3 regions of the Rhizobium sp. AP16 genome follow, and region 2 is predicted to be linked to each of the others. Evidence: riboswitches for the same ligand, from Rfam matches in the RefSeq annotation. Region 2 holds a riboswitch; each other region holds the start of a gene.
What was found. A riboswitch is a leader RNA that binds a small molecule or an ion and turns the genes downstream of it on or off. The one in region 2 is predicted to bind thiamine pyrophosphate.
Positions count from the first base shown of each region.

Region 1: another riboswitch for thiamine pyrophosphate. It lies ahead of thiB (thiamine ABC transporter substrate binding subunit); the one in region 2 lies ahead of thiM (hydroxyethylthiazole kinase).
Region 3: another riboswitch for thiamine pyrophosphate. It lies ahead of thiC (phosphomethylpyrimidine synthase ThiC); the one in region 2 lies ahead of thiM (hydroxyethylthiazole kinase).

Region 1 is NZ_AJVM01000016.1:79,798-90,335, forward strand. It holds gene PMI03_RS09320 (thiamine diphosphokinase) at 1-121, opposite strand, end outside; gene PMI03_RS09325 (MarR family winged helix-turn-helix transcriptional regulator) at 186-713, opposite strand; gene PMI03_RS09330 (MDR family MFS transporter) at 931-2,466, shown strand; TPP riboswitch at 2,538-2,654, shown strand; gene thiB (thiamine ABC transporter substrate binding subunit) at 2,704-3,732, shown strand; gene thiP (thiamine/thiamine pyrophosphate ABC transporter permease ThiP) at 3,740-5,380, shown strand; gene PMI03_RS09345 (ATP-binding cassette domain-containing protein) at 5,373-6,101, shown strand; gene PMI03_RS09350 (M48 family metalloprotease) at 6,523-7,923, shown strand; gene PMI03_RS09355 (RNA polymerase factor sigma-32) at 8,078-8,938, opposite strand; gene PMI03_RS09360 (CarD family transcriptional regulator) at 9,345-9,917, opposite strand; gene fdxA (ferredoxin FdxA) at 10,316-10,538, opposite strand, start outside.
Region 2 is NZ_AJVM01000067.1:24,516-35,053, forward strand. It holds gene PMI03_RS21260 (undecaprenyl-diphosphate phosphatase) at 1-121, shown strand, start outside; gene PMI03_RS21265 (alkylphosphonate utilization protein) at 202-414, shown strand; gene PMI03_RS21270 (3-oxoacyl-ACP reductase) at 521-1,285, opposite strand; gene thiD (bifunctional hydroxymethylpyrimidine kinase/phosphomethylpyrimidine kinase) at 1,282-2,103, opposite strand; gene thiE (thiamine phosphate synthase) at 2,100-2,735, opposite strand; gene thiM (hydroxyethylthiazole kinase) at 2,732-3,538, opposite strand; TPP riboswitch at 3,589-3,684, opposite strand; gene PMI03_RS31160 (DUF1127 domain-containing protein) at 3,932-4,078, shown strand; gene yghU (glutathione-dependent disulfide-bond oxidoreductase) at 4,636-5,511, shown strand; gene PMI03_RS21295 (hypothetical protein) at 5,697-7,286, shown strand; gene PMI03_RS21300 (cation transporter) at 7,283-7,867, opposite strand; gene PMI03_RS21305 (sigma-54 dependent transcriptional regulator) at 8,002-9,366, opposite strand; gene PMI03_RS21310 (sensor histidine kinase) at 9,363-10,538, opposite strand, start outside.
Region 3 is NZ_AJVM01000001.1:387,621-398,158, forward strand. It holds gene PMI03_RS01775 (ATP-binding protein) at 1-499, shown strand, start outside; gene PMI03_RS01780 (thiamine phosphate synthase) at 552-1,166, opposite strand; gene PMI03_RS01785 (thiazole synthase) at 1,163-1,936, opposite strand; gene thiS (sulfur carrier protein ThiS) at 1,940-2,137, opposite strand; gene thiO (glycine oxidase ThiO) at 2,134-3,108, opposite strand; gene thiC (phosphomethylpyrimidine synthase ThiC) at 3,110-4,936, opposite strand; TPP riboswitch at 5,031-5,162, opposite strand; gene PMI03_RS01805 (LacI family DNA-binding transcriptional regulator) at 5,259-6,281, opposite strand; gene PMI03_RS01810 (hypothetical protein) at 6,337-6,657, opposite strand; gene PMI03_RS01815 (transporter substrate-binding domain-containing protein) at 6,985-7,788, shown strand; gene PMI03_RS01820 (amino acid ABC transporter permease) at 7,860-8,564, shown strand; gene PMI03_RS01825 (amino acid ABC transporter permease) at 8,561-9,220, shown strand; gene PMI03_RS01830 (amino acid ABC transporter ATP-binding protein) at 9,201-9,932, shown strand; gene PMI03_RS01835 (2-hydroxyacid dehydrogenase) at 9,959-10,538, shown strand, end outside.

The DNA.
Region 1 (10,538 bases), on a different contig from region 2:
CGGCATGGCGCATGCCGCCATCCGCCGCGATGAAACGGCTGCCGGCCGTCTCAGCGCGCAGCCGGTCCGTCAGGCGCAACTCGCCGCCGAGGAGGATGGTAAAGGTCGTGGATTGGCTCATGTGCCAAGCCCATAGCGCAAAGACATGTCCCTAGGAAGAGCGCTCTTCAGCGCCAAGCCGGCATTCAGTCGGCGGTTTCCTTGAGACGTGTCTGAAAAGCATGTTCGTAGCCACCGATGAAGCGGTCGAACAGGTGCGAAAAGACCGCGATATCCTCGGCCGACCAATCCGCAAGGATGCTTTCGATGAGAGCGAACTTCTGCGCCTGGATTTCGGCAAGCAGCCTTTGGCCGAGCGTCGTCAGCACAACGACGATGCGCCGTGCATCCGCCTGCGATGCCTTGCGGCGCAGCACGCCGCGCGTCACCATCTCGGCGACGATGCGGCTTGCCCGCGAAGGGTCGATGCGCAGGATCTCGGCGATCGTCCCGACGGTGACCTCACCGGACCCTTCCGCCCGCCTGACGGCATCGATGACGTCGAGATGCGAAAGCTCCAGCCCCGGCGCAACATTCTGGATCGCCAGCCGCCCGATCATACGGCGACCCGTCATCAGGCGCATGCGCGTCATCACCTGGCCGATGCGCAGCAGATTCTCGTCCTCAGGCAGCGGCGTTGCTTCAATTTCTCGTGTGGTCGTTGCTGATGTCATCCCGCCAGCATATCAAAGATGGGCAGACATTAAAATATGCAAACGGCATTCATCTGCCGTTGACAATTATATGCCAATAGCACATATATTGCCTTGCAACATGTTGCCCTCGAATAGCCCACCCGAAAGCAAGATGCTGCGGATTCAGGAACTGGAGCGACCCATGCCCGTTCGGTCGAACGCGCGGCACTCCAGGCAAGCTCGGATTTCTCGTTCCATGGACATGCAGACTACGCCCGCGCCGCTCGTTGCGGATCACCGCCGCCGGCTTATCCTCTTTCTCTTCCTGATGACCGCCATGTTCATGGCAACGCTCGACAACCAGATCGTCTCGACGGCACTGCCGACGATCGTCGGCGAATTCGGACATCTGGAGCGTTTCGGCTGGATCGGCTCTGCCTATCTGCTGTCCCTGTCCGCCGTCATGCCGGTCTATGGCAAGCTCGGCGACCTCTTCGGCCGCAAATATGTAATGATGACCGCGATCGCGATCTTCACCGTCGGCTCGGCCGTCTGCGGCCTCGCGGTGTCGATGGATACGCTGATCGCCGCCCGCGTGCTGCAGGGTCTTGGTGGCGGCGGCATCCTGGTGTCGATCTTCGCCGTCAACGCCGATCTTTTCGAGCCTCGTGAGCGCGCCCGCTACCAGAGCTATTCCAGCCTGGTCCTGATGGCGTCCGGCGCCATCGGCCCGGTTCTCGGCGGCACGATGAGTGACCTCTTCGGCTGGCGCTCGATCTTCCTCGTCAACGTACCGATCGGCTTCATCGTCCTTGCCGGCCTCGCCTTCATGCTGCCCTACCGCAAGCCGGCCCGTAAGCCGAAGATCGACTATGCCGGAGCGATACTGCTGGCGCTCACCACCACCAGCATCGTCCTTGCCGCCGACGGCACGGAACTCTTCGGGTCGCTGCTGTCACCGCAATGCCTCAGCATCATCGCCTTCGGCGCGCTCTCAGCACTCGCCTGGGTCTTCGTCGAGCGCCGTGCGCCGGAGCCGATCGTACCACTGACGCTGTTTCGTAACCCGACCTTTGGCCTACTCTTGATCACCTCGATCACCAGCGGCGCGGTCGCGATCGGCATGGTCAATTATTTCGCGCTCTTTTTGCAGACGACGACGGGCCTGTCGCCGTCCGTCGCCGGTCTGCTCTTCATCCTGTTGACCGGCGGTATCGTCTGCGGCTCGCTTTCGGCCGGCCGGCTGATTTCGGCGAAGGGCCGCTACAAGCCCTTTGCCATCGCCAGCGCCGCCTGCAGCACCATCGCCTTCGCAACGCTGGCACAGGTCCATGCCGGCACGCCGATCGCCTTCATCGGCGCCTTGATGCTGCTGCATGGCATCGGCATCGGTCTTGCCCAGCAGGTACCGGTCATCGGCATCCAGAACACCGCCGCCAGCCGTGACGTCGGAGCCGCCACCGGCGCCGTAACGCTGTCGCGCATGGGCGGCGCCTCTATCGCCATCTCCATCTACGGCGCCATCATTGCCGCCAAGCTCGGCAATGTCGGTGTGTCCATCCCCGGTGTTCCCAACATCAAGGAGCTGACGCCGAAGATGATGGCCGCCCTGCCGGACGCGACACGCGAAGCGGTTGCCAGCGCCTATGCCAGTGCCTTCAGCCCGCTGTTCATGACCGCCGCCGCCATCTGCTTCGTCGGCCTGCTGACCGCGCTCACGCTGAAGAACGTCCAGCTTCCGAGCGCCACCAAGAAGATCGACAGCCAAGCCGCTGCCCACGCCGCCGAGTAAGTCGCGCATCCTCGCAATCGACAAGGGAATCATCCCCCTTGTCATCCCTTCGTCACGGGGCTAAATCTGCCAACGCTCTAACGGGGTGCCTTGTATCCATTCGGATATCTGGCTGAGAGGCTTTCACCGGCCAACCCGCGGAACCTGATCCGGCTAACACCGGCGGAGGGATTAGACGCGTGACGAAATCATAGCGCCCTTTTCCCGTTCAAGACGAAACCAAGAGGAGGCGCTGCCATGCCCAACCGATCGCTGATGACATTCTTTGCCGGCCTGGCCTTTGCCGCCGGCACCACGCTTCTTGCCGCACAGGCCGCAGGGGCCGCCGACAAGACGCTCACCATCTACACCTATGAAAGCTTCACCGCCGAGTGGGGTCCGGGCGCCAAGGTCAAGGCCGCCTTCGAGAAGACCTGCGGCTGCACGGTCAATTACGTCAGCGTCACCGACGGTGTGGCACTGCTCTCCCGGCTGAAGCTGGAGGGTGCCGGCACCAAGGCCGACGTCGTTCTCGGCCTCGACACCAACCTCGTTGACGAGGCCAAGGATACCGGCCTGTTCGATACCAGCGGCGTCGATACCTCCGCCCTCAAGGTTCCCGGCGATTTCAAGGACGACGTTTTCGTCCCCTATGACTACGGCCATTTCGCCGTGATCTACGATACCCAGACGATCAAGAACCCACCGAAGAGCCTGAAGGAACTGGTCGAGGGCGATCCGTCGCAGAAGATCGTCATCGAAGATCCACGCACCTCGACACCGGGCCTCGGCCTGCTGCTCTGGGTCAAGTCGGTCTATGGCGACAAGGCGGCAGACGCCTGGACGAAGCTCAAGGGCCGTATCCTGACGGTGACGCCTGGCTGGTCGGAGGCCTATGGCCTCTTCACCAAGGGCGAAGCGCCGATGGTGCTCTCCTATACAACGTCGCCGGCCTATCACATGATCGAGGAGAAGACCGACCGCTATCAGGCCGCCGCCTTCTCGGAAGGTCACTACATCCAGATCGAAGTCGCCGGCCTGATCAAGTCGTCGCCGAACAAGGAGCTTGCCCGCGATTTCCTGAAGTTCATGGTCTCGCCGGGCTTCCAGGACACCATTCCGACCAACAACTGGATGATGCCGGTCTCGGCAACCTCCGAGCCGCTGCCGGATGCCTTCAGCAAGCTGGTCGTTCCCGCCAAGACTTTCCTGATGAGCCCGGACGAAGTTGAGAAAAACCGCAAGGCCTGGATCGACGAATGGCTGGCCGCCACCAGCACCAACTGACGCCGACATGATACTGACGGCACCCGAGAGACGACATGCCATTGCCGGCGGGGCATTCAGCCTCGCCGGCATCGCCGTCTTCATCGGCCTTGCCATCGTCATCCTGCTTGCCACCGGCATCGGATCCGGTGGCGGCAATCCGCTTGCCGACCCCTATATCCTCCGCGTGCTGCGCTTCACGCTGCTGCAGGCGACGCTCTCCACCCTGCTCTCCATCCTCCTTGCGATCCCAGTCGCCCGTGCCTTGGCGCGGCAGCCGCTGTTTCCCGGCCGGCTCTGGCTGATCCGGCTGATGGCCGTCCCCATGGGCCTGCCGGTGCTGATCGGTGCGCTCGGCCTGCTCGGCATCTGGGGACGTCAGGGCATTCTCAATCAGGCGCTGACGGGCCTCGGTCTGTCGCAGCCGATCAGTATTTACGGGCTGACAGGCATCTTGCTCGCGCATGTCTTCTTCAACTTGCCGCTGGCCGCCCGCCTGATGTTGGCCGGACTGGAGCGCGTGCCGACGGAATATTGGCTGATGGCCGGCGGGCTCGGCATGCGCCCCGCCTCCGTCTTCCGCTTCATCGAATGGCCGGTGCTGCGCGGCTTGATCCCCGGTATCGCCGGCCTGATCTTCATGCTCTGCGCCACCAGCTTCACGCTGGTGTTGACGCTGGGCGGCGGCCCCGCCGCGACCACGATCGAGGTGGCGATCTATCAGGCGCTGCGCTTCGATTTCGATCCCAGCCGCGCCGTCACGCTGTCGCTGCTGCAAATCGTCGTCACCGCCGCCATTCTCGGCGCGATGGCACTGATGCCGGCACCGGACGACCACGGGCTGACGAGCGGCCGCGCAACACGGCGGATCGACGGGACATTGCCTGCCGCGAGATGGATCGACGGCGCACTACTGCTGCTCGCCGCTTTGTTCATCGGCCTGCCGCTCGCCTCGGTCGTCATCACTGGTCTCAAGGCCGATCTTCTGAAGCTCGTCAGCCAGACGATCTTCCTGCAGGCGACCGCAATGAGCCTTGCCATCGCCCTTGCCGCCGGCCTTCTGGCAGTCCTGACCTCCTTCGCCATTGTCCGCGCCCGCGCAACCGTATCAGCCGAGCGCCGGAAAGCGCCCGGCCTGCGCGGGTTGGCGATCGCCCTTAGCGGCACCTCCTCGCTGGTTCTTCTGGTGCCGCCGATCGTGCTGGCGACAGGATGGTTCCTGGCGCTCCGGCCGCTCGGCGATCCCGCCCGTTTCGCAGCCCTGCTGATCGTCATCATAAACGCCCTTATGGCAATCCCCTTCGTCATCCGCGTCATCGAACCAGCCTATATCGTTCACCGCCGCCGCACCGAACGCCTCGCCGCCAGTCTCGGGCTTCAGGGCGCGGCACGGCTGCGGCTAGTCGACTGGCCCGGCCTGCGCAAGCCCTTCTTCACGGCGCTCTCCTTCGCCATGGCGCTGTCGCTCGGCGATCTCGGCGCTGTCGCCCTCTTCGGCTCCGACAGTCTGATGACGCTGCCCTGGCTGGTCTACAGCAAGCTCGGCAGCTATCGCACCAACGATGCCGACGGGCTTGCTTTCATCCTGGGGCTGGTATGTCTTCTGCTGACCATCGCCGGCACTGCTGGCCAAGGTAGGCATGAGGATGAAGGCAGGCGGAATGACTGACGGGCAAGACATGGCGGAACGTAGCATCGCGATGACCGGCGTCGAGCTGCGGCTCGGCACGCATGATTTCCGCTTCGATTGCGATTTGCCGCAGGGTAGGATCATCGCCATCACCGGCCCATCCGGATCAGGCAAGTCGACCTTCCTCAATCTGCTCGCCGGCTTCGAGACGCCGGATCGCGGCCGCATCCTGCTGACCGGGCAGGATGCCACCAGCCTGCATCCCTCCGAGCGGCCGGTATCGCTGGTCTTCCAGGACAACAACCTCTTCGCCCATCTCGATCTTTTCACCAATGTCGGTCTCGGCATCAGCCCGTCACTGAAACTTTCGACAGAGGATCGGAAACGGATATCGGAAGCTCTTGCGCGCGTCGGCCTTGCCGGTTTCGAGCGACGCAAGCCGGGCACGCTCTCCGGCGGCGAACGGCAACGCACCGCCTTTGCCCGGGCGCTGGTGCGCGACAAGCCGATCCTGCTGCTCGACGAACCCTTTGCCGCGCTCGATCCCGGCCTGCGCTCCGGCATGGCCGAGCTTCTGGCCGCGCTCCATCGCGAAACCGGCAACACGGTGTTGATCGTCTCGCATGATCCCTCGGAGGTCCGACGCCTTGCCGATCACGCCGTCTTCATCGACGGCGGCACGATCCGGCTTTCGGCCCCCATCGACCGCTTCCTGACCCAGGAGAGCATCCCGGCGCTGACCACATTTTTACAACATTAGGCGCAATGCAGCATTTCAGCGGCGATTTTGCCTTAATTTCGTCGCGGCATCCGGCTGAAAGTCCTGGTAAATGCTTGCCAAAATACAACGCAGTCACAATTAAGCGGAGTCTCGCTATGCAACGGCTGCCGAAATCGGCTACAGCAAAAGCTTGGATCATCCGGTCGAACTCAGGTCTGATCGCGGTGGATGCAATCTTAAACGACACGCGGCTATGATCGGCCCGATCATGAGCAAGCAAGTCTGGCATGATCAAGCAAGTTTGGCGCCCAGCCGGTATGGCAGCGAAATGAGTGGGATACAGGCACTGAAGCAGAGTAAGCACGCAGGACGAAGGATCAGTGCGACTACCGCGGCCCATGCGCGCCGCTTCGCTCTCGTCTTTCTCGCCGCGACGGTGCTGAACAGCTGCCAGTCGGTGATGGACCAGTCCTACCAGCCGAACGTGTCGCCTTCCGCCAATCCGCAGATCGTCTCCGAAGTGCAAAAGAACGATCCGCGCGCGCAAATGGGCGCCCGCGAGCATCCCCGCATTCTGGCAAGCTACGGCGGCGAATATAAGGACGCCAAGACCGAGCGCCTCGTCGCCCGCATCGCCGGCGCTCTCACCAGCGTCTCGGAAAACCCGCAGCAGTCCTACCGCATCACCATCCTGAACTCGCCCTCGATCAACGCCTTCGCGCTGCCGGGTGGCTATCTCTACGTCACCCGCGGCCTGCTGGCGCTTGCCAACGACGCCTCGGAAGTCGCCGCCGTGCTGTCGCATGAGATGGCGCACGTCACCGCCAATCACGGCATCGAACGCCAGAAGCGTGAAGAGGCCGAGGTCATCGCCAGCCGCGTCGTCGCCGAGGTCCTGTCGAGCGATCTCGCCGGCAAGCAGGCGCTCGCCCGCGGCAAGCTGCGGCTCGCCGCCTTCTCGCGCCAGCAGGAGCTGCAGGCCGACGAGATCGGCATCCGCACGCTCGGCCAGGCCGGCTATGACCCTTACGCCGCATCCCGCTTCCTCAACGCCATGGAAGACTACAGCCGCTTCATGACGGCAAACTCCGACGCCGACCAGAGCCTGGACTTCCTGTCGAGCCATCCGAGCACGCCGCAGCGCATCGATCTCGCCAAAGCGCATGCCCGCGAATTCGGCGAGGAAGGTAAGGTCGGCGACACCGGGCGCGATTATTATCTGAACGGCATCGACGGCTTGCTTTATGGCGACAGCCCGGAGGAAGGCTATGTACGTGGCCAGACCTTCCTGCATGGCGGGCTCGGCATCCGCTTCGACGTGCCGCCCGAGTTCCGCATCGACAACAAGGTCGAGGCGGTCATGGCGACAGGCCCCGGCGACATCGCTGTCCGCTTCGACGGCGTCGCCGACAGCCAGAACCAGAACCTGACGAACTATATTTCCAGTGGCTGGGTCACCGGCCTCGACCCGACATCGATCAAGTCGATCACGGTCAACGGCATGGAAGCAGCAACCGCGCGCGCTTCGGCCGACCGTTGGGATTTCGATGTCACCGTCGTGCGCGACCGCGCGCAGATCTTCCGTTTCCTGACGGCGGTGCCGAAGGGCAGCATTACCCAGCTCGAGCAGACGGCCGATGTGCTGCGCTCAAGCTTCCGGCACATGACGCCGGAGGAAGCTTCGTCGCTGAAGCCGCTGCGTGTGCGCGTCGTCACCGTCAAGGCGGGAGACACCACCACCACGCTCGCCGCTCGAATGATGGGCACCGACCGCAAGCTCGATCTCTTCAAGCTGATCAATGCAATGCCGACCGGTGCGTCGATCGCGCCCGGCGACAGGGTCAAGATTATCTCTGAATAGGGAAAAAGTGGCTTCGCCCCAACGGGGAGAAGGCGCGCGGCAGGCGCAGGCTGCTGGGCATCAGACTGCCCTCAATCCGCGCCAAAGGCGTTGGAGACGAACGCTCCTCGTCCCGTTATTGCCCCGGCACCTTCTCCCCGAGGGGAGAAGGATGTCACGCATAGCTTGCCATGCGTGGATCGGCATCGACCAGGGCGCTGCGGAGCTTCTCCATGGCGCGGCTTTCGATCTGACGGACACGTTCCTTGGAAATACCGAGATCGGCGCCCAGCTCCTCCAGCGTCGCGCCATCCTCCACCAGACGGCGCGCGCGGATAATCTTCATTTCGCGTTCGTTCAGATGCTTCAGCGCGGAAGCAAGCCAGACGCGGCGGCGTTCGCCGTCGATCATGTTGGAGACCTGCTCATCCGGCAAAGGCTCGTCGCTGATCAGGAAATCCATGCGTTCGGCACTTTCGGCATCGCCGGATATCGACGGCGCCTGCAGGGAGGCGTCATTGCTGGAAAGGCGGGCATCCATGGTCTGCACGTCGGAGAGGCTGACCCCGAGGGCGACGGCGATTTCCTCATGGATGGACTGGACGGTGACGCCGGTATTGCCCCTGGCGAGCTTGGCGCGCAGGCGGCGGAGATTGAAAAACAGCGCCTTCTGCGCCGAACTCGTCCCGCCGCGCACAATGGACCAGTTGCGCAGGATGTAATCCTGGATCGAAGCGCGGATCCACCAGCTTGCGTAAGTGGAAAATCTCACCTCCCGCTCCGGCTCAAACCTTGCCGCCGCCTCCAGGAGCCCTACATAACCTTCTTGTACAAGGTCGCTCATCGGCAGGCCGAAATTGCGGAATTTCCCCGCCATGGAGATCACCAGGCGCATATGGGCGGTGGCGATCTTGTTGCGGGCGCCACGATCCTCGTGGTCCTTCCAGCGAATGGCAAGATCGTGCTCTTCGTCACGGGCGAGATAGGGAGCGGCCATCGCCATCTTTATCATACGCCGATCTGCAGACATATTCATATGCATCTCCCTAAATTCGGCCTCAAAATCATCTCTGTGCCGCGGGTCGACGGAAAAGGCAGCAAATATCGTTTCCGAACATCGCTGCGCGGATGAAAAGCTATGAATGGAATTCTGTAGAAGACCGATGTCCAGAACCGGACGGTCGGTTACCGGTCTAGTTCAATGTCATCGAAATAACCTGGCAACGGAAACAACTTTAGATCGCCAGGAAATTTCCTATCAGAATGCATCGGCCGGCCCTCATGAGCGTCAGGGGGGAACGGCTAGTCCGAGAGTTCACTCCACGAGAAAACTCACACCAGCCGCAAACACGTGGCTTAAACGCGGCAGATCGCAAAAGGTTCCAAAGAAAAAACCCGGCACGAGGGCCGGGTTTTTTGGATGTGGTATTTTGACTTTCGTCCTATGCTGCTTCGTCCTGGGAATCGTCTTCTTCGACGACCTTACCGCGCTTCGGACCCTTGTTCAGATTGGTCTCGACCAGACGAACGGCCTCGGTTTCGGACATCTTGTTGACAGCGGCGATTTCGCGCGCCATGCGATCGAGCGCGGCTTCGTAGAGCTGACGTTCGGAATAGGACTGCTCCGGCTGGTTCTCGGCGCGATAGAGATCGCGAACCACCTCGGCAATGGAAATCAGATCGCCGGAATTGATCTTGGCATCATATTCCTGGGCGCGACGCGACCACATGGTCCGCTTGACGCGGGCCTTGCCCTGGACGACCTTCAGCGCCCGTTCGACGAAATCCGTCTCGGAAAGCTTACGCATGCCAATGCTCATGGCCTTGGCCACAGGCACCTTCAGACGCATTTTGTCTTTTTCGAAGTCGATTACAAAAAGCTCAAGCTTCATGCCTGCGACTTCTTGCTCTTCAATCGCGGTGATCGTACCAACGCCATGAGCGGGATATACGATCGATTCACCAGTCTTGAAGCCATGGCGTGCTGCTGAAGGTTTTTTCTGCTGGGTCGTCATTCTTTTCAAAAACTCCCTGTTACGCACCCGGTGAGGGCCGGGGCCGGGTCAGTCAGGCCCGGATGAGACGGAAGCACCGTCGGGGTGACTTCATTCTGTTCCAACCATACGCATAAAAAAAGAAATCCGTTCATCGCGATCCCCGACCCGACAACTCAAATCGTTGATATGTCAAGGAAACCGCGTACGGATTGGTTATTTGCTTTCGTGATGGTTCAGGGCATGCGAAATGCCGCAGTGGATCAGTGTGAAGAAGATATCACAAAAATCTGAGGAAATCAATAATTTGCTTTACACGCGGCAAAACGGCCACGTTGACCGCTCAGCAAGCCAACGGCGATGATTCGTCTCGATGACAACCGACTACACCCTTATCGATTGCCTGTCACGGCCTTCGATCAGTCGCCGGCGCCGGGATTAGCCGAGAAATACTTCTCGAACTTGCCTTCTTCGCCGTCCAATTCCTTGGCCTCGGGCAGCGCGTCGCGCTTCACCGTGATGTTCGGCCAGATCGCCGCGTAGTCCGCATTGATCTTCAGCCACTTATCGAGGCCCGGCTCCGTATCGGGCTTGATCGCCTCGGCGGGACATTCCGGCTCGCAAACACCACAGTCGATGCAC
Region 2 (10,538 bases):
TGTGGCGATCTGGGGCCTGATGCGCTTCCTGGAGCGGTTCTCCACCTGGCCCTTCGTGATCTATCGCGTCGTGCTGGGCGTCGTCATCCTCTTTGGCGTGTTCGCCTTGGGCTGGAGCTAAGCGGTCTTTTTGCGCTATTCGACCGGTTCGCCGCCTGCTATGTGGCCCAGCAGTCAAGACATAGCGACGGGAGCAAGACGATGGATGTAAGAGATAGCAACGGAACAGTGCTCGCCGACGGCGACAACGTAACCCTGATCAAGGATCTGAAGGTCAAGGGGACATCCGTAACCCTGAAGCGCGGTACGCTGATCAAGGGCATCCGGTTGACCGGTAACGAAGACGAGATCGAATGCCGGGCTGAAAAAATCAAGGATCTTGTTCTCAGAACCGAGTTTCTGAAGAAGGCCTGATGTGGTGTCATTGTCATTTTCGTAAAAATGGCAATGACTTGCAGATGACGGTTACAGCGAAACCTTCATGAAAATGCCGGCTTGCAGCCGGCATTTTCGTTTGACGCTATCCGAAGACCAGCCCGCCATCTACAATGAGGTTCTGACCGGTCACCGCCCGCGCCCAGGGGCTTGCGAAGAAGAGGACGGCGTCCGCCGCTTCTTCCGGTGTCGTCACGCGACGAAGCGGCGTGTTTGCGGCAATGAGATCGAACACGGCTTCCGGCGTGGCGCTGCTGGCATCCGTGGTGCGGAGCAGGCCACCGGACACCATGTTGACCGTTATCCCCTGCGGCCCGAGTTCCGCGGCCGCCGTTCGCGTTAGCGAGAGCAGAGCGGCCTTGGCGGCCGTGTAATCATGGTAGGGCACGACCGGATTCTGAAAGAGGTTCGTGCCGATGGTCACGATCCGACCGAAGCCGGCTTTTGCCATCGAGGGCTGTGCCGCCTGAATGAGATTGAGCGCACCTAGCAGGGCAGTGTCGAGTTGCACGGCGATTGCCTTCCAGCTCAGCTCATCCAATTTCGGGCGGGCATCGCCGTTGAAGCTGAAATCGGCAAGCGCATTATGCACGATCGTCGTGGGTGCTCCGAAATGCGCCGTGACCTCCTCAACGAGCCTTTCTGTTTCGTCCTGGCTGCGGATATCGGCCTGGAACGCTTGGGCATGGTCCCCGAGCCGGGCGGCCAGCGCCTCGGCAGGCTCACGGCTGGCGCGATAATTGATGGCGACCTTCGCGCCTTCGCGGGCAAAGGCGGCCGCGATCGCCGCGCCGAATCCGCGGCCCGCGCCGGAGACGATGACGATTTGCTGGTTAAGAGGCAGGCTCATTTCGGTTGTCCTTCTGTAGCTGGCCATAGCGCGTGAAAATGCTGAACCGGCCCATGGCCGCTACCGACGGAAAGCGTTCCGGCTGCGGCAACCGCGCCGGCGAGATAATGCTTGGCGGTGGCGACGGCTTCCGTCAGCGTCGCCCCCTTGGCGATTTCGGCGGCGAGGGCACTGGACAGGGTGCAGCCGGTCCCATGCGTGTTCTTGGTCGGCACGCGGCTGGCTTCGAACCAGATAAGGCCCTCTGGGCTGGCGAGCACGTCGGGGCTCTCATCACTATCAAGGTGACCGCCCTTGATCAGGACAGCCAATGGTCCGAGTTTCGCCAATGCTTGTGCCTGCCGCGCCATCGTCTCGCGATTTTCGGCGACTGGTTCGTGCAGAAGGGCTGCTGCCTCCGGTAGGTTGGGCGTCAGTAGCGTGGCGAGCGGTAGAAGCCGTCTAGTCAGGACATCAACGGCGTCAGCTGCGAGCAGCGCGGCACCGCCCTTGGCGATCATCACCGGATCGAGGACGATCGGAATGTCTCGATGTGGGGCGAGCGCGTCGGCGACGGCCTCGGCAATGGCTGCATTTGCGATCATGCCGATCTTGATGGCGTCGACACGGACATCGGCAAAGATCGCCTCGATCTGATCGGCAACGAATTGCGGCGGGACGGGGTGGACGCCGGAAACACCTTGCGTGTTCTGTGCCGTCAGCGCAGTCAGCGCCGCCATTCCATAGACGCCGCGCGCTGAAAACGCTTTCAGGTCAGCCTGGATGCCGGCGCCGCCGGATGGGTCGGAGCCGGCGATGGAGAGTACGTTTCGGATCATGATCTCGCTTCTCTGATGGCTTTGGCGATCTCGGCTGCTGCAGTCCGTGGGTCCGGCGTGCCGCATATAGCCGAAACGACGGCGATACCATCGGCACCGGCCAAGAGGGCCTCGGCTGCATGTTCGGCTTTCAAACCGCCAATCGCAACGGATGGAACGGGGCAGAGATCGATCATACGGGCAAGGCCGGCGAAGCCGATCGGCCGTTTGTGGTCAGGCTTCGTCGGTGTCGCGAAAACTGGACCGATCCCGGCGTAGTCAACGACGGCAGGGTCAATGGCGGCAGCAAGTGTTTCGGTCTCCACCGAGAGGCCGAGGATCATGTCGGGACCGATCAGTCGGCGAGCAGTGAGGGCATCCATGTCATCCTGGCCGATATGCAATCCGTCGGCCCCGATCGCGATTGCTGCTTCGACATCGTCGTTGACGATAAGGCGTGCGCTCGTGTCCGCCAGCGCCTGCTTCAGCGCCAGACCGGTTTCGATCATGCTTGCGGTCGAGGCATGCTTGTCGCGCAGCTGCACGATGGTGGCGCCGCCAGCGACAGCAGCGCGTGTGGTTTCCACCATGCCGATACCGGCGCAGAGCACAGGATCGAGGACTAAGTAAAGGGAGAGATCGAAGTGCTTCATAGCGAGATGACCCTTGCTTCGCTGTCGATCGCCTTTTCATCGAGCGCGGCCAGCGCATCGAGGAAGCGCCATGAAAACGAACCGGGTCCGTCGACTTGACGGCCTGCCCGTTCGCCTGCCACGGCGAAAGCGGCCAGCGCCGCGACCGTCGCATCGAGCGGATGATCCGGTCTTGTCGCAGCGAAGGCGCCGACGAGGCAGGTGAGAGAGCAACCGAGCGCGGTCACCTGCGGCATGAGCGGCGAGCCACCCTCTATGCGGCTGGCTTTGTTTCCGTCGGTGACGAAATCCGTGGCGCCGGTGACCGCAACGATCGTGCGATGCTTTTGGGCAAGCTGGACGGCGGCTTCCTCTGCCAGTTCGACCGGATCGCGGCTATCGACGCCCTGGCCACGACTGGTGCCTCCGGCAAGCGCAATGATTTCCGAGGCATTGCCGCGGATTATCGTCGGCTGCAGTTCCAGCAACTGCGCGACCGATCGGCGCCTGAAGGATGTGGCGTAATGTGCCACGGGGTCCAGAACCCAGGGCTTGGCCGCCTTGTTTGCCGCCTGTGCCGCTGATGTCATGCCGGCCAGCCAGCCTGTGGAAAGCGTGCCGATATTGATCGTCAACGCGCCGGAGATCGCGGCGAACTCGCCGGCCTCCTCCTCGGCATGCACCATGGCGGGCGATGCGCCGGCGGCGAGCATCACATTGGCCGCGATGTTCATTGCGACGAAGTTGGTGATGCATTGTACCAGCGGCGGGTTTGCCCGCATTGCGGTCAACAGGCTGCCTGGAGTGGTGGTCGGGTTTTGCATATCGCGCCTTTCGGGCGGGGCGAGACGCAAAGGGCAGGCGACGCAACATGCCGAGACCCCGAGCGACTCCCTCCGCCAGCATGATCTGGTTCAGGTTCAAAGGGTGCTTCTCAGCCCGTCATCGACGGACGCCCCTGTCTCTCAATCGGTATCTTTTTCGCAGAGAAAGATTGTCCTGTCATCAGCAAATCGCAGATCGATCCGCAGTCGAGGGGAGGCGGAGCGGACGGACCGTCTGTCGTATGCAGTATGACCCATGCGTCATTCGCATGGGTGCACTGAAGTCTTGTCTATACAATCAACGAGGGTTTCGCACTATATCTCTCTCATCGAAGCGGATGGAGCGCCAAACACGGCAGCTCAGCTTCGAATACCCTAGGAAAGGGGATCATCATGAACGTAGCACGCTCTTTTAATAACTGGCTCAAGTATCGTCAGACGGTCGCCGAACTGGGCCGTATGTCCACCCGCGAACTGCATGACCTCGGCATCGGCCGCAGCGAAATCCGCAACGTCGCCCGTGCGGCCGTTGTTCGCTAACAGCATAAAACGCTGATCTACAGTCAAAATTCTGCTGGCGCCTGCTTCTTCCCGAGCGGGCGCTTTTGTTTTGCGTGCATGCCAGGAGAAACTCGGCCTTTCGGTTGAGGGATCTGTCGCCCAGAAGCCTCCTGCTTTTCGCATAACGCATAGCTGCCCTGCAAATAAATGCCTATGAAGTAAGCAGGTCTAGTGTATAGTCATATTTATCGAAGCGATGCACCTCCTCCCGCGTCCCTTCGATGATGCAGGCGCTCTTATCCTCCTCCCAAGGTCGCCTGCGGGAACAGCAGCACTCCTCCTCCCAGCTGCTGTTCGGTTCTTTTCGAAAAGCCTGCCGCACCTCCTCCCGCGGCAGGCTTTTTCGTTTTGGGCTGAGGCGAATTCCTCTAGCGGCCCGGCTGCGAAGCCAGTCAGGTCCTCACGCGCAATTCCTGACGCCAATGTGATCCTGCCCTCTCGTAAAAATTGATCGTGCCCCCTATGTGCGTAATGGAGAACGCGCTAGATCGGTCGATACATCGCAATTGTATCCGCCGAAAATCAGGAGTTTGAGCATGACCGATTCTGCCGAATACACGCCGCCGAAGATCTGGGTCTGGAACAAGGCGAACGGAGGCCAATTCGCCAACATCAACCGTCCGATCGCCGGACCGACGCATGAGAAGGAATTGCCGGTCGGCCGCCATCCCCTCCAGCTCTATTCGCTGGGAACGCCGAACGGCGTGAAGGTCACGATCATGCTCGAGGAGCTGCTGGCTCTCGGCCATAGCGGCGCTGAATACGACGCCTGGCTGATCAAGATCGGCGAAGGTGATCAGTTCGGAAGCGGTTTCGTCGATGTCAATCCGAACTCCAAGATCCCGGCGCTGCTGGATCGCAGCGGCCCGACCCCGATCCGGGTCTTCGAATCCGGCTCGATCCTGACCTATCTCGCTGAGAAGTTCGGCGCCTTCCTGCCGACCGAGCAACCGGCTCGCGCCGAATGCCTGTCCTGGCTGTTCTGGCAGATGGGAAGCGCCCCATATCTCGGCGGCGGTTTCGGCCATTTCTATGCCTATGCGCCGACAAAGATCGAATATGCGATCAACCGCTTCGCCATGGAGGTGAAGCGCGAGCTTGACGTGCTCGATCGCCGTCTCGCCGAAAGCGAATATCTTGGAGGTAAGGACTATACGATTGCCGATATCGCCGTTTGGCCCTGGTATGGTGCTCTTGCGAAGGGTTGGCAGTATGGTGCGGCTGAGTTCCTTCAGGTGCAGGATTATAAGAACGTCCAACGCTGGGCTGAGCAGATCTTCGCACGGCCGGCCGCGAAGCGTGGGCGCAAGGTCAATCGCCTGCACGGCGATCCCGCCGACCAATTGCATGAGCGCCATGACGCCAGCGATTTCGACACCAAGACCCAGGACAAGCTTACGGCCGCCGGCTAAGCAACCTGCCAAATCGTCGTTGAGCCCGTCGCCACCATGGCGGCGGGTTTTTCATATCTGCGATTGCCTGGACCTATCCGATCGGCACGTCAGCCTCGCTCCATCTTGTTTGGCCTAATGTCTCATAGACATCGATGCGCGCATTCGAAGTGCGTCGATAAAGGACAGCAACAGGAATGCCGCGCATGCAAAAGAGCTTTGACGACCGTGTCTCTGGCCTCACTTCGAGCAGCCAGTTGGATAACGATTGTGACACGCTCCTTGCTTGCCTAGTTTCCGGCGGAGACGAAAGGCTGGATTGCGAACCGGTGACGGGCCTCAACATGTATGGCCACGGTCCATCGCCTCGGCCGCTCGACCTTGCCTTCGGCTCCTCCACCGCATCGACCATTTCTACGCCCGCCTTCGCGGCAGTCGGTGCCTATCATTCGAAACTTCTGCGGGAGATGGAAACGCATCCCGCCGCTGACATCTACGCGCAGGAGATCGCGAAGGTCCGGACGGAACTGCTGCACCTGCTCGGCCTTGATGGCAGCTCGGAGCAAGTGGATGCTGTCGTGGCGACATCGGGCACCGATCTCCATCTTTTCGTCGCCGCGCTGCTGGCGCGCGAGGATGACCGGACATTGATGACCATAACGCTGATGGGCAACGAGACCGGGAGCGGGGTCATGGCCGCCGCTGCCGGCCGGCACTTCATGAGCCGCGTCAGCAGCGATCGCCCCGTTGCCAAGGGCGAGGAGCTCAGCCCCGGACAGATGACGCGCAATACCGCAATCGCGGTGCGGAACGCCGATGGTACCTTGCGCAGCGACGAAGAAATCGAGAGCGAGCTGAGGGGGCTGATCGAACTCGCCCGCGCCGCCGGTCTCAGATGCCTTCTGATCGTGACGGACGTCTCCAAGACCAGCTTGCTGGCGCCGAGCCTCGTGACGGTTTTCCGCCTGAAGGCGCGTTTCGGCGCCATGCTCGACATCATGATCGATGCCTGCCAGTTTCGCGTTTCCGCCGCAACGATCCGCGCCTATCTCGCCCATGACTTCCTGGTGGCGCTGACGGGGTCGAAGTTCCTGGCCGGGCCGATCTTCAGCGGGGCGCTATTGTGCCCGCCGCGATTGTCGGCTCGCCTGAAGCTGCAGGCTTTGCCGGCAGCGCTTGCCGATTATTGCGCGCGAGCGGATTGGCCGGAGGACTGGGCGGCGGCGGATGGGTTGCCGCATCGCGCCAATTTCGGGCTCCTATTGCGATGGAAGGCGGCTCTGTTTGAGCTGGAACGTTTCCTTAAATTGCCCGAAGAAAAGGTAACCGCTGTCCTGTCCGCTTTTGCCGGGGCGGTGCAGCATCGGCTGGAGCGCGACAACGCCTTCGAACCGCTCGATACGCGCGCCATAGATCGAAAACGCTTGGGGGACCGTCCCCGCGGATCGCGTTGGGACGAAATCCCGTCGATCTTTTCATTCTACCTCAGGAATCCCTATCACGGAGGCCTCCTGCCGGCGACGGAGACCGCTGCAGTTTATAAGGAACTGGCAATCGAAAAGGGTGGCCTTGCGCCGGTGCGCCTTGGCCAGCCGGTTCGTTGCGCCGATTTTGGCGATATGCCGGCGAGTGCCTTGCGAATATGCCTGAGCGCGCCGTTGATCGCGCAGGCATGCGAGAGCGCGCAGGCGCTGGAAAGCCTGGTTGAGCAAGCCATGGCAGTGCTGGACCGCACGGCCTTCGTGGCGGCGCAATTGGCACCCCAAACAGACGCAATTCGCGCATCGGGCACTTAAGCGGCCGCCCTTTGTTCGTCTCTTGCCGTCATCCAGACCTCGCGCGCCGCATCTGCATTCATCGCAGCGATGGCTATGCCGACAATAAGATCCGGCCAGGCGGAATGCCACAGGAACGCCGTCACGATACCGGCCGCGACGATAGCGATATTGGCAAGTGCATCGTTGCGGGCAGATAGAAAGGCAGCGCGGGTCAGGCTGCCGCTATGGTCGCGAAAGCGAACCAGCATCATGGCGCAGGAGAGATTAACAACCAGCGCTCCAAGGCCGGTCAGGGACAACGGCAGCGGCTCCGGGGCCACCGGAACCATGAATTTATGCCAGGCGGTCCAGATGGTTGCCAGTCCCGGGATGAGCAAGATCCCCGCCAGCCCCATGCCGACACGGGCACGATTGCGTATGCTCCAGCCGAGCGCCATCAGGATCAGAAGACTGACTGAGGCGTCTTCAAGGAAATCGATGCTGTCGGCGAAAAGCGATACAGAGCCGATGGATAGGGCTACGGCAAATTCGACACCGAAATAGCCAAGATTCAACAGCGCAACACGTTTGACCGCGTTGCGGAGACCAATGTCCGTCATATCTCCTCCATTCTCCTCACCGCCCGGCCGGCAAAAGCAGCCGGGCGTCCCTTACGTCTATCTAACGCCCGATATCCGCTTGAACAGATGGGCATGTCGAAGATTATTGCCGGCTATCTTTTAGTCTGGTGTTGCTAGTCCTCGCCATCAAAACCCGCAAATTCGCTACGGACAATGCCATGGCGCTGAAGCTTGTCGTAAAAGGTCTTGCGCGGGATGCCGAGCGCCTCGATCGTCCGGCGGACATCGCCGCCATTTTGGGCAAGCGTTTCGCGGATCAGGTCCGCCTCATAGCGCTCGACGCGGGCGGGCAGGGGCAACACTGTGTCGGTGGAAGGGGTTTCGCCCGGCTTCGAGCCTGCCGCAGATTCCAGGCCCAGGACGAAACGTTCGGCGAAGTGCGACAGCTCGCGAACATTGCCCGGCCAGTCATGGTGCTGCAAGTGGCGGCGAATGGCGGTGGACATGGTCGGCACGTCGCGCTTGAAGCGGCTGGCGGCACGCTCCGCGAAGTAGCCGAAGAGAAGCGGAATATCGTCACGCCGGTCGCGCAGCGGCGGGATGGAGATGGTGACGACGTTGAGGCGGTAATAAAGGTCTTCGCGAAAATCGCCGCGCTGGCGCGGATCGCCAAGATCGACCTTGGCGGCCGCCACGACACGAAGGTCGACGGGGCGTACCTCGTTGGTGCCGAGCGGCGTGACTTCCCGCATTTCCAGCACGCGCAGCAGCTGCACCTGCACAGCGGGTGGCATGCTCTCGATTTCGTCGAGAAACAGCGTGCCGGCGCTTGCATGCTCGATGCGGCCGATGCGCTTTTTCTGTGCGCCGGTGAAAGCGCCGGGCTCGTGGCCGAAGAGCTCGCTTTCGATGACGGTTTCCGGCAGAGCGCCGCAATTGAGCGCGACGAAATTGCCATTTGCCCGCCGGCTCCAGCGATGCAGCAGGCTTGCGACCACTTCCTTGCCGCTGCCGGTTTCGCCGGTCACCAGCACGTCGACGTCGGTATCGGCGATCTGCCGCAATGTGTGGCGCAGCCGCTCCATCGCCGCCGTCTGGCCGATCAGCGGCAGATCGCCTTGCGCCTGCTCAGCGGCAATGCGCAGCGCACGGTTTTCCAGAACGAGCCGGCGCTTTTCGGCCGCGCGCCGTACGCTTTGCACCAGCCGGTCGGTGGCGAAGGGTTTGGCGATGAAGTCATAGGCGCCGTCCTGGATCGCCTTCACCGCCATCGGGATATCGCCGTGACCGGTGACCAGGATGACCGGAAGATCCGCGTCCCGCGCCTTGACGTGATCGAACAGCTGCTGCCCATCCATCTGTGGCATGCGGATGTCGGAAACGACGACGCCGGGGAAATCCGCTTCCAATGCACCGAGCGCATCCGCCGCAGCCGAAAAGGCGGAGACAGAAAAGCCGGCGAGTTCAAGCGTCTGCTTCGTCGCCTTCAACAGATCCTTGTCGTCGTCGATGAGAAAGACCGGGGATGCGTCGTTCATGAACTTGCCTTGCGCAGATGAATGATGAAACGGGTGCCGCTCCCACTGCTTTCAACCTCGATGCGACCGCCATAGTCGGTGACGATGTCCTTGGAGATGACGAGGCCAAGGCCAAGGCCCTGTTCTTTCGAGGTGTTGAACGGCGTGAACAGTGAATCAAGGATCGCTGAGGGAATGCCGGGGCCATTGTCGGAGACCGTGACCTCGACGCCATCGGCTGTTTCCCGGGCAGAGACCTCGACCCTGGGCCGGTCTCGCCCTTCCAGCGCTTCAAGCGCGTTCTGAAAGAGGTTGATCAGAACCTGCTCGAGCCGGATGCGCGTGCCGACGACGGTAAGACCAGCCGGAGGGAGGTCGATCTCCAGAGCGTCGAGCCGGCCGGCAAAGCGGCTTCTGAGCAGGACCACGGCACCTTCGATAACGCTTCTGAGTTCCACCGGTTTCGGCGCGCTCCGCCCCTTGCGGGCAAATGCCTTCAGCTCCTCGGTGATCGTGCCGATCCGCTCGGTGAGGGCTGCGATGGAGGTCAGGTTTTCCTTTACCGGCGCGATCTGCTTTCGATCCAGGAAAATATGGGCATTGTCCGCATAGGCGCGGATGGTGGCGACCGGCTGGTTGATCTCGTGGGCGACGCCGGCGGCGACCTGGCCGAGAATGGCGAGACGGTTGGCCTGCACGAGTTCCTGCTGCACGATCTGCAGCTTGGTTTCCGTTGTCCGATGGTCGGAAATTTCCGCCTCCAGACGGTCTCGGGCCTGGCTCAGATCTTCCGTGCGCTCCAGCACGCGCCGTTCCAGCTCTTCGCGCGCCACTCTTCCGACCGCGATCTGCATCGCCGAGACGTGACGGCGCCTTAGCAGAAAGGCGGCGATCGCCAGGATCGGCACCAGCACGGTCAACGCCAGGAAGCGCGTCTCTCGGACGGCGGATGCAATCGCCTGATCCGTCGGGATGAGATAGTCCAGCCTCCAGGGCGTTGAGGGGACCGGTATCGTCAGCCGCAGATATTCCGCGGCACTGCTGCCCGGCAGGACTGCGCGGACGATCGAAGACTCTGGGCCAATGGGTTCCGGGCGGGAAATCGGCAGGGGTGTCAGGGGGGCGCCGCCGAACTGGAGGCTCTTGCGAATGGCGGCGAGACTGTCGGGCGGCAGCGGCGACGTCGTCATGAA
Region 3 (10,538 bases), on a different contig from region 2:
TGAGCTCGAGGCGCTGGTCGGCAGCATCTGCGACGATCTTGCCGATCTCGGCTTGCCGGTGGAATACATCGAGGGGCCGAAGACAACCTACCGGTGCCGGCCGGATGGGCTGCGCCGCGCGGTGCGCAACCTAACCGAAAATGCGGCGCGCTATGGCGGCCACGCGAAGGTCTATATCCTCCATTCAGCCGCCACCATCGACATCGTCGTGGAAGACAATGGTCCGGGCATTCCCGAGAGCATGCGGGAGAAAGTGTTCGCGCCCTTCTTCCGCCTGGAGGCGTCCCGAAGCAGGGACACGGGCGGCGTTGGGCTGGGTCTGTCGATCGCCCGCGCCATTGCACGACAGCACGGCGGCGATATTCAGCTCACTCCCAACGATCCCGGTCTCAAGGCGGTCATTTCCTTGCCACAGGAAGGCCAGGTGCAAACACCTGCAAGGGCGAGCAGGCGAAAGAGGCGTGCACGCTCGTTCAAACTGGCAGGTCAGGAAGGTTAGGCGCAAGCGCGCAAGTGCTTCTTGAGGGATGGCTCGCTTTGCCGGTATCTGATCATTGATCGGCCGCAGGGATGTGGGTCACGGCGATCCATTCCAGGGTTCGGGCTTCGGGATCGGCGTTCAGCGTGATGTCGGTCACGACGGCAGCGCTGTCGGCGCCGTTCTCGAACACGCCCGCGATGCGATCCAGGTTCAGGCCGCCGATGGCGACGAGCGGCAGTCCTCCGATCCGGTCCTTCCATTCGCGCAGACGGTCGAGGCCCTGTGGCGCCCACGGCATCTTCTTGAGGATGGTCGGATAGACCGGGCCGAGCGCGATATAGTCCGGGCTGGCGGCAAGGGCTGTGGCGAGTTCGGCCTCGTCATGCGTCGAAAGCCCGAGCTTCACGCCCGCTTTGCGAATGGCGCTGAGATCAGCGACGACCAGATCCTCCTGTCCGAGATGGATGAAGTCGCACCCTTCTTCGATGGCAAGCTGCCAGTAATCATTGATGATGAGCTGGCATTGATGCGCCGCGCAGATCGCCTTTGCCCTTTGGATTTCGGCACGGATCTCCGACGGCGTGCGATCCTTGATGCGCAGTTGCACCAGCTTGACGCCGAGCGGCACCAGCCGGGCGATCCAGTCGGCGCTGTCGACGATTAGGTAGAAGGGGTCGAGCCTCATGCGAAGACCGCCTTTCCGATCACCGGTGTCGATGGCACCGCCATGTCACGCGGCTCCAGCATGCCAGCGGTAAAGGCCAGCCGGCCCGCATCGATCGCCTTGGCGAAGGCGCCGGCCATAGCAGCGGGGTCGCGGGCGCCGGCAACGGCGGTGTTCAAGAGCACCGCATCGAAGCCGAGCTCCATTACCGTCGTTGCATGCGATGGCCGGCCGATACCGGCATCGACGATCAGTGGCACATCGGGGAAATGCGCCCGCATGGCCCGAAGAGCAGACAGATTGAGTGGCCCGGCCGCGCTGCCGATCGGCGCGCACCAGGGCATCAGGACCTTGCAACCCGCGTCCAGCAGCCTCTCGGCCACCACCAGATCGTCGGTCGTATAGGGAAAGACCTCGAACCCTTCGCTGGCGAGAATGCGTGCGGCTTCCACGAGCCCGAAGACATCCGGTTGTAGCGTGTCGTGATTGCCGATCACTTCGAGCTTGATCCAGTTGGTCTGGAACACCTCGCGTGCCATCTTGGCCGTCAGTACGGCTTCGGAAACCCCATGGCAGCCGGCGGTATTGGGAAGGATGCGGACGCCGAGTGTGCGGATCATCTCGAAGAACGCGCCGCCATTGCGCCCGCCGGCGGTCTCGCGGCGCAGCGACACCGTTACGATCTCTGTTGCCGATTGTCTGACGGCCTCAGCGAGAATAGCGGGAGAGGGGTAGCGGGCGGTGCCCAATAGAAGGCGCGACGCGACTTCGGTTCCATAGAGAGCAAGCATGGGTCAGCCTCCTTGCATCGGGGTCAGAATTTCAATCCTGTCATTGTCGTTGAGGGCGTGGTCGGCGCGATCCTCGCGATGAACGAGTTCGCCGTTGACGGCGGTCGCAAGCCAGTCGCCCTCATAGTCCAGCGTGACCAGCAGTTCGGAAAGCGTCTTAACGGTGATGGTCTGGGGCTCGCCATTGACGATCAGTCTCATGGGAAAGGCGCTCCTATGGTGGTTCGGGAAAAGACAAGATTAGCGGCCTCAGCGGCCATGGCCGGCGCCAGCAGGAAGCCGTGGCGATAAAGACCATTGAGGACGACCGCATTCCCCTCTCGCCTCACGCGCGGAAAATTATCGGGGAAGGCCGGGCGGATACCGGCGCCGGTTTCAACGACGGTGGCATCCGCAAACGCCGGATGCAGCGCATAGGCGGCATTCAGCAATTCCATCAACGAGCGCGCCGCGATTGGCCCGTCGAACTCGGTTTCGATCATCGTTGCGCCGACCATGAAAAGGCCGTTGCCGCGAGGCACGATATAGACGGGAATACGCGGATGCAGCAGGCGAATGGGCCGCGCGAGCACAACCTCGCTGGTCTGGAGGTAGAGCATTTCGCCTCGCACGCCGCGCAGGTCTGGAGTTTGGGCGAGACGCGCGCCGCCTGTGCAGTCGACAATGTCGTCGAAATCCTGTCCGCGTGCAGTCTCGCTGACGAAGGTGACGCCTTGCCTGCAGAGCTTTTCTTGCAGCGCTCGCAACACTCGTCGCGGATCGAGATGAGCTTCGCGGGGAAAGAACAAGCCCTGCCGGAAGCGTCCGGCAAGCGCCGGTTCCAGCGCGGCTATGGCTTCTTCTTCCAGCCATTCATAACCCGTCGTGCGGCCGGCGAAGCGCTTCAGCTCGCCGTGATCGCGCGCCGGTGCGACCACGAGCGTTCCGTTGCGGACGACGTGTCCCGGGAGGATAGCATCCCACCGATCGGGAGCGTCCATGCCACGTAAGAGCACGGCCTCCTCGGCGCTTTCACGCTCGCACCAGGGCGCCAGCATGCCGCCCGCAAGCCAGGACGCGGCATGGCCGAACCCTGGACGCGGGTCGAAAACCGTGACCTCGGTACCACGAGCATGGAGTTCATGCGCGACCGTGAGGCCGGCGACGCCGGCCCCTTTGACAAGGACCTGCATCTCAGCCGGCCGAGGGCTCGACGGCATCGACTGGCATGTAGAGATCGCCGCCCTCGCGGTATTTTGCCGCCATCGCCTCCAGACCTTCCTTCTGTGCCTCAGCGCGGATGTCGTGCGAGATCCGCATGGAGCAGAATTTCGGGCCACACATGGAGCAGAAATGCGCGACCTTGTGTGCCTCCTTCGGCAGTGTTTCGTCGTGGAAGCTGCGGGCGGTTTCCGGGTCCAGCGAGAGGTTGAACTGATCCTCCCAGCGGAATTCGAAGCGGGCGCGCGACAGGGCGTCGTCGCGCAGCTGTGCGGCCGGATGCCCCTTGGCGAGATCGGCGGCATGGGCGGCGATCTTGTAGGTGATGACACCGGTCTTGACGTCGTTGCGATCCGGAAGACCCAGATGCTCCTTCGGCGTGACGTAGCAGAGCATCGCCGTTCCGAACCAGCCGATCATGGCAGCACCAATGCCGGAGGTGATGTGATCGTAGCCGGGTGCGATATCGGTTGTCAGCGGCCCGAGTGTATAGAAGGGCGCCTCGCCACAGACGGCGAGTTGCTTGTCCATGTTCTCCTTGATCTTGTGCATCGGCACATGGCCGGGGCCTTCGATCATTACCTGGCAATCCTTAGCCCAGGCGATCTTGGTCAATTCGCCCAGCGTCTCCAACTCGGCAAACTGGGCCGCATCATTGGCATCTGCAATCGAGCCGGGACGCAGGCCGTCGCCGAGCGAGAAGGAGACGTCATAGGCGCGGCAGATGTCGCAGATCTCTTCGAAATGCTCGTAGAGGAAGCTCTCGCGATGATGATGGAGACACCACTTGGCCATGATCGAGCCACCGCGCGAGACGATGCCGGTGACGCGGTTGACGGTGAGCGGGATGTAGTGGAGCCGCACGCCGGCATGGATGGTGAAATAGTCGACGCCCTGTTCGGCCTGCTCGATCAGCGTGTCGCGGTAGACCTCCCAGGTCAGGTTCTCGGCAATGCCCTCGACCTTCTCCAGCGCCTGATAGAGCGGCACGGTGCCAATCGGCAACGGAGAATTGCGGATGATCCATTCGCGGATATTGTGGATGTTGCGGCCGGTCGAAAGGTCCATGACGGTATCGGCACCCCAGCGCGCCGCCCAGACCATTTTCTCGACCTCTTCGGCCATCGACGAGGTGACGGCCGAGTTGCCGATATTGGCGTTGATCTTCACCAGAAAATTTCGGCCGATGATCATCGGCTCTGCTTCCGGGTGGTTGATATTTGCGGGGATAATAGCGCGTCCCGCGGCCACTTCCTGGCGGACGAATTCCGCCGTCACATGATCCGGAATATGGGCGCCGAAGCTTTCGCCGTCGCGGACCATGGCCTCCGCCTGCGCCTTGCGGCCGAGGTTTTCGCGGATGGCGATGAATTCCATCTCTGGCGTGATGATGCCGGCGCGCGCATAGGCGAGCTGGGTGACGGCCCTGCCACCCTTGGCGCGCAACGGCTGGCGCAGCGTGGGGAACTCGGGCGTCAGCCTTTCGCCGCTGGCAAAGCCATTGTCTTCAGGGCGCACATGACGGCCCTGATAGGCCTCGACGTCGCCACGGGCGAGCACCCAGTTGCGACGCAGATCCGGAAGGCCCTGCTCGATGCGGATATCGGCGCCTTCGATCGTGTAGGGGCCGGAGGAATCGTAGACGATGACCGGCGGTTCGCCAGAAGTCGGATGAAGGCCGATTTCGCGCATCGGCACGCGGATGTCGGGATGGATGTCTCCGGGAATGTAGATCTTCCGGGATGCCGGCAAGGGGCCGGTGGTGACTGTCGGGGTGATATTCTTTGCGGCGATATTCATGGTTTGAGGCTCCAAGTTGCGATTGGAGACCCAGTCCTCAGCCGGAATGATGAAAAGACGCCGGCTCAGGATTCCACGCGTGAATCCATAAGCCTTTCGAGCGCTTGCACCGTCCCTACGCCAGTATGAACTGGATCAGGTTCAACGGGTCACTGCGCCACAATCGGCAAAGCCGTATTGTCCAGCAGTATCTCAGCCCCTTGCCGGGACCCCCCTGGTGAATGTCGTGAAGGCTATGCTCTCGGTTCGGGTGATGTCAACCCCGCAAGCGAAGTGATAATTCCGTGGCTTGTCTGCGAGGCGGTTCGGCCGAGCGACACGGCTATGTTTTGGGCGTGCTCGTCGTTTCGCGGGTCACGAGTTCGAAGCCGACATTCAGGCGGGTCTCCATCGGTTGCCCGGTGGTGCCGTCCGGCTCCAGGATTGCAAGTAGCAATTCCCCTGTCTTTCGGCCGATCATTGCGGCGTCGACGCGGATGGTCGACAGTGCTGGCACACACTGGTGGGCGATGTCGAAATCGCCGAAGCCGAGAATGGAAAGGTCGTCCGGCACGACGATCTTGCGGCGATGACATTCCATCAGCGCGCCGACCGCGGATATGTCGGAAACCGCGAAGACGGCCTGAACGTCGGGCGCTTTTTTGAGAAGCGTGCTCAGCGCCTCCGCTCCGTGATCGTAGGACGAGGGCGCGGCATTCTGGCGAACGATGAAGTCGTCGGAGAGATCGGCCTCCCGAAGGGCCGAGGCAAATCCGAGCAGGCGACTTTCGCCGCGAAAATCGGTGGCGTCCGCGGTGACCGCCGATCCGATGGCGCCGATGCGGCGATGGCCGAGGGAGATGAGATGCCGGGCCGCCAGGCGCCCGACCTCGTAGTTGGAAAAGCCGACCGCATGGTCGACCGGGTGTTCCGACACGTCCCAGATTTCGACGATCGGAATGCCCGCCCGCAGCAGCATCTCGTTGGTCGCCTTGGTGTGGACCGCGCTGGCGATGACGATGGCATCCGGACGTCGCGCCAGCATGGCGCGAACGATGCGTTCTTCTTCGGTCAGGCTGTACATGGTGTAGCCGATCAGAAGCTGGTAGTCGGCGGCGCGCAGCGCACCCGCAAGGCCTTGTGCGGTGTCGGCGAAGTTGGCGTTGGTCAGCGTCGGTAGGATCGCAGTGATGAAGTTGGTCCGACGCGAGGAGAGTGAGCTGGCGGTCCGGTCCGGCACATAGCCGAGCTGCTCGATCGCCGTCATCACGCGATTGCGTGTCGGCTCGGCGACCAGCGTTGGATCGGCCAGCACGCGCGAAACGGTCATCTTCGAAACGCCGGCAAGCCGCGAGACGTCGCTCATGGTCGCCTTGCGGGATGTGTCTGAAGGATGCGCCACGGTTTCCCCTGTTTCTGGCTCACGCAATCCGCTGGTAGACGAGATGGTAGAACCGGCCGTCGCACATGCTCATCATCTCGTCGGTAATGGCGCGACCCTCCAGGCGAACGGGCGAGGCGAGCGCCTCTTCCACGGCTTCCATCGACGGATAATCGATTTCCTGGACCATGATGATCGGCGCGGCTCCGGGGTCGCTGCGCCCGGTTCGCATCACACGCACGGCCTGGGCATTCGGCATGCGCTTCCACACGGGTAACAGCTTTTCCTCGACGATGCGAAAGAATTCCTCTTCGCGGCCGGCATGGATTGCGCCCTCGAAAATCGCGGAGCGAGTGAACATGAATTTTCCTCCCTTAAAGCTCTGTCTGAATTGCTGTGTCTGATCTGACTTGCAATGATACCGGTAACATGCTCTATTGCAACTACCAACCGAAAAGGTGCGAACTGGATCGGGAGCGGTGGAGGAATGCAAGCATTATCGTTTTGAATTCCGTGGGAGCGGATTAATAGGCCCAAGGCTGCTGGCTTTGGCAGAGCAATTTTCCCATCCATTTTTCCTATGTTACCGCAAACATAGGTACCGCGAATGGGGTAGTGGTTTCCACCGCGAAGGCTCCGGGGAGTGGGTAGCGGCGGAGTGTGACAAAGCACCAGATGGAGGAGTATCATGAACATTTCGAAATCCCTGCGTGGGATCATGGCGGCAGTCGGCATTGTGGCCGCGGGGCTGCTCGCGACGACACAGGCGCATGCGACGACGCTGAACGACATCGTCTCGCGCGGCAAGGTTCGCATTGGCGTCCTGACCGGTGCTCCGCCGATGGGCATGGTCGATGAGAAGGGCAATCCGGCCGGCTATGACGTCGACGTCGCCAATCTGATCGCCGGCTACCTTTCGCTGCCGGTAGAGCTGGTTCCGCTGACGCCGCCGTCGCGCATTCCGGCATTGCAGACTGGTAAAGTGGACTTCCTCGTCGCAACGCTGGCGCCGACCGGCGAGCGGGCGAAGACGGTGATGTTCACCCAGCCCTACAGCGCCTTCAACATGGACATCATTTCCGGTCCCGACCAGAAATTCACCCAGCTGTCCGATCTCCAAGGCAAGCGCGTTGCGGTGAATCGTGGTTCGTCGCAGGAAACGGCGCTGCGCAAGGCGGCGGTTCCCGGTCTCGAAATCGTTGTCTATGAGGACGATTCCACCAGCGCACAGGCGCTGATCGCCGGCCAGACCGACGCGGCGGCCGTGCCGTCCACGGTTGGCGAGGCGATCATCAAGCAGCGCCCGGATGCGGGTCTGCAGGTCGGCTTCACTTTCTTCCAGCAGGGCAACTCCATGGCGACGAAGATCGATGATTTCGAACTGCGCCAGTGGCTGAATACCGCGATCTATCTCATGAAGGTCTCCGGTGATCTCGACAAGATCTCGATGAAGTGGACCGGCCGGCCGATGGCGCAGCTTCCGTCCTTCTGATTGGGTTTGTGCCTGTGCCCGCCGGCGGAACATTCGCCGGCGGGTCGCGAAACCTCAATGAGGTCCTTTCCATGTCCTATACGTTTCAATTCAGCGCGCTCGCGCAATATCAGGGTGAGTTCCTGAGCGGTCTGTGGCTGACCATCAGGCTTTCGGTTCTCTCCATCATCCTTGGCTCCGCCTTCGGCATCGTGCTTGCCTCTCTGCGCTCCGTCCGGGGCAAGTGGGTGCGGTTTCTGGTCGACGCCTATGTCGAGGTTATCCGCAACACGCCCTTTCTGGTCCAGCTTTTCATCGTCTATTTCGGTCTGCCGGGTATTGGCCTGAGGGTTGGTGCCGATACGGCGGCGCTGATCGGCATGACCATCAATCTCGCCGCCTATTCGACGGAAATCATCCGGGCGGGCATCGAGGCGGTGCACAAATCTCAGATCGAGGCGGGCGAGGCGCTCGGCTTCACGCGGTTTCAGATCTATCGCCATGTCATCATCGTGCCGGCCGTCGCCAAGGTCTATCCGGCGCTGTGCAGCCAGTTCGTGCTGATGATGCTGGCATCGAGCATCTGCTCGGCGATCTCGACCCATGAACTGGCCGCCTCGGCCGCCTTCGTGGAATCGCAGACCTACCGGTCCTTCGAAGTCTATATCGTCGTCACACTGATGTATCTGGCGCTGGCGCTTGTGTTGCGCGCCGGTCTCGCGCTCGTCGGAATGTGGCTCTTCGGCCGCCGCGTCGCACGCCGCACGATCACGGCCCTGCCGGAGGCACAGGCATGACACTCAGAACATTCGGTATCAATGAATTCACCTTCCTACTGCAATCGCTGCAATGGACCGTCGTTCTGACGATCATTGCGCTGATCGGCGGCGGGCTCCTGGGCTTTGCCGTCGCGCTCGCCCGCACCTCGTCGATCAAGGCCGTGCGTATCGCTGCAGGCACTTACATCCAGGTGATCCAGGGCATTCCGGTCCTGATGATCCTGTTCCTGTCCTATTACGGGCTGAGCCTTGCCGGCTTCGAACTGCCGCCGCTGATTGCCGCGGGTGCGTCGATGACGATCTATGCCTCCGGCTATCTGGCGGAGATCTGGCGGGGTTGTATCCAGGCCGTGCCCAAGCAGCAATGGGAGGCGTCGGAATCGCTCGCCATGACCCGGTTGCAGCAATATCGCTACGTGATCCTGCCGCAGGCGGTGCGGATTTCCCTGCCGCCGACCGTGGGCTTTGCTGTGCAGGTGGTCAAGAATACCTCGATCACCTCGATCATCGGCTTCGTCGAACTCGCCCGTGCCGGGCAGCTCATCAACAATGCGACGTTCCAGCCGTTTCGCGTCTTCATCGCTGTGGCGGCCCTCTATTTCGTCGTCTGCTACCCATTGTCCCAGCTGTCGCGTTGGCTGGAAAGGAGGCTTCATGCCGGAAGTAATCGTTGAAAATGTTCACAAGAGCTTCGGTGCGCTCGAGGTTCTCAAAGGCGTGTCGCTGAGCGTCGGGCGTGGCGAGGTCTTCGCGCTGATCGGTCGTTCCGGCTCCGGAAAGAGCACGTTGCTTCGCTGCATGAACGGGCTGGAGAAGATCAATTCGGGCCGGATCGAGATTGCCGGCCATGCGCTCGGCGGCGATGCCAAGTCGCTCAGGGATCTTAGAACCGATGTCGGCATCGTCTTCCAGAGCTACAATCTGTTTCCGCACCTGACGGTCGGCGAAAACATCATGCTGGCGCCGCGCATCGTCAAGGACGTCAAGAAGGCGCAGACCCGCGAGATCGCCCGCGAAGTGCTGCAACTCGTCGGCCTGTCGGAAAAGTTCGATGCCTATCCGGATCAGCTCTCCGGCGGCCAGCAGCAGCGCGTGGCCATCGCCCGCTCGCTTGCCATGCGGCCGAAGGTGATGCTCTTCGACGAGGTGACCTCCGCGCTCGACCCGGAATTGACCGAGGAAGTGCTGCTGGTCATGGAGCGACTGGCGCGCGACGGCATGACGATGATCCTCGTCACCCACGAGATGAGCTTTGCCCGGCGTGTCGCGACCCAAACCATCTTCATGCACAAGGGCACGATCTGGGAGCAGGGACCGTCGGCGGAACTATTCGCCAACCCGCAAACGCCGGAGCTGCGCCAGTTCGTGAAATCAGACGTGAAATGACCCTCGTTCAAAGTTTGAGTTGATCCATGACCGTAGACATCCTGCAGCTCTGCCCACTGACGCCCTTTCTTGAGGCTGAGTTGGCCAAACGATTTGCCGTCCACCGCCTCTTCGAGATGGAGGACAAGGCAGGCTTCCTGGCGGCCAATGGCGATAGCATTCGCGCCGCCGTCACCGGCGGTCACCTCGGTATTCCCGCCGATCTGGCCGCCGTCCTTCCCAAACTCGAAATCGTCGCGATCAACGGCGTCGGCTTCGACAAGGTCGATCTGGCCGAGGCGAAGCGGCGGGACATTCGTGTCTCCAACACGCCGGATGTACTGACGGCCGATGTCGCGGACCTGGCGCTTGGGCTGATCCTTGCCTTTGGTCGGCAATTGCCGCGTGCCGATGCCTATGTCCGGGCAGGCAAGTGGCTTTCGGCCGATATGGGGCTTTCGACGCGGGTCGCCGGCCGCCGCTACGGCATTTTCGGGCTCGGCCGTATCGGCATGGCGATTGCGAGGCGCCTCGAAGGTTTCGACGCCCGCATTTCCTATTCGGCCCGCTCGAAGCGGGATGTGCCCTACGACTATCATGAGACGCTCGCAGCGCTTGCCGCAAATT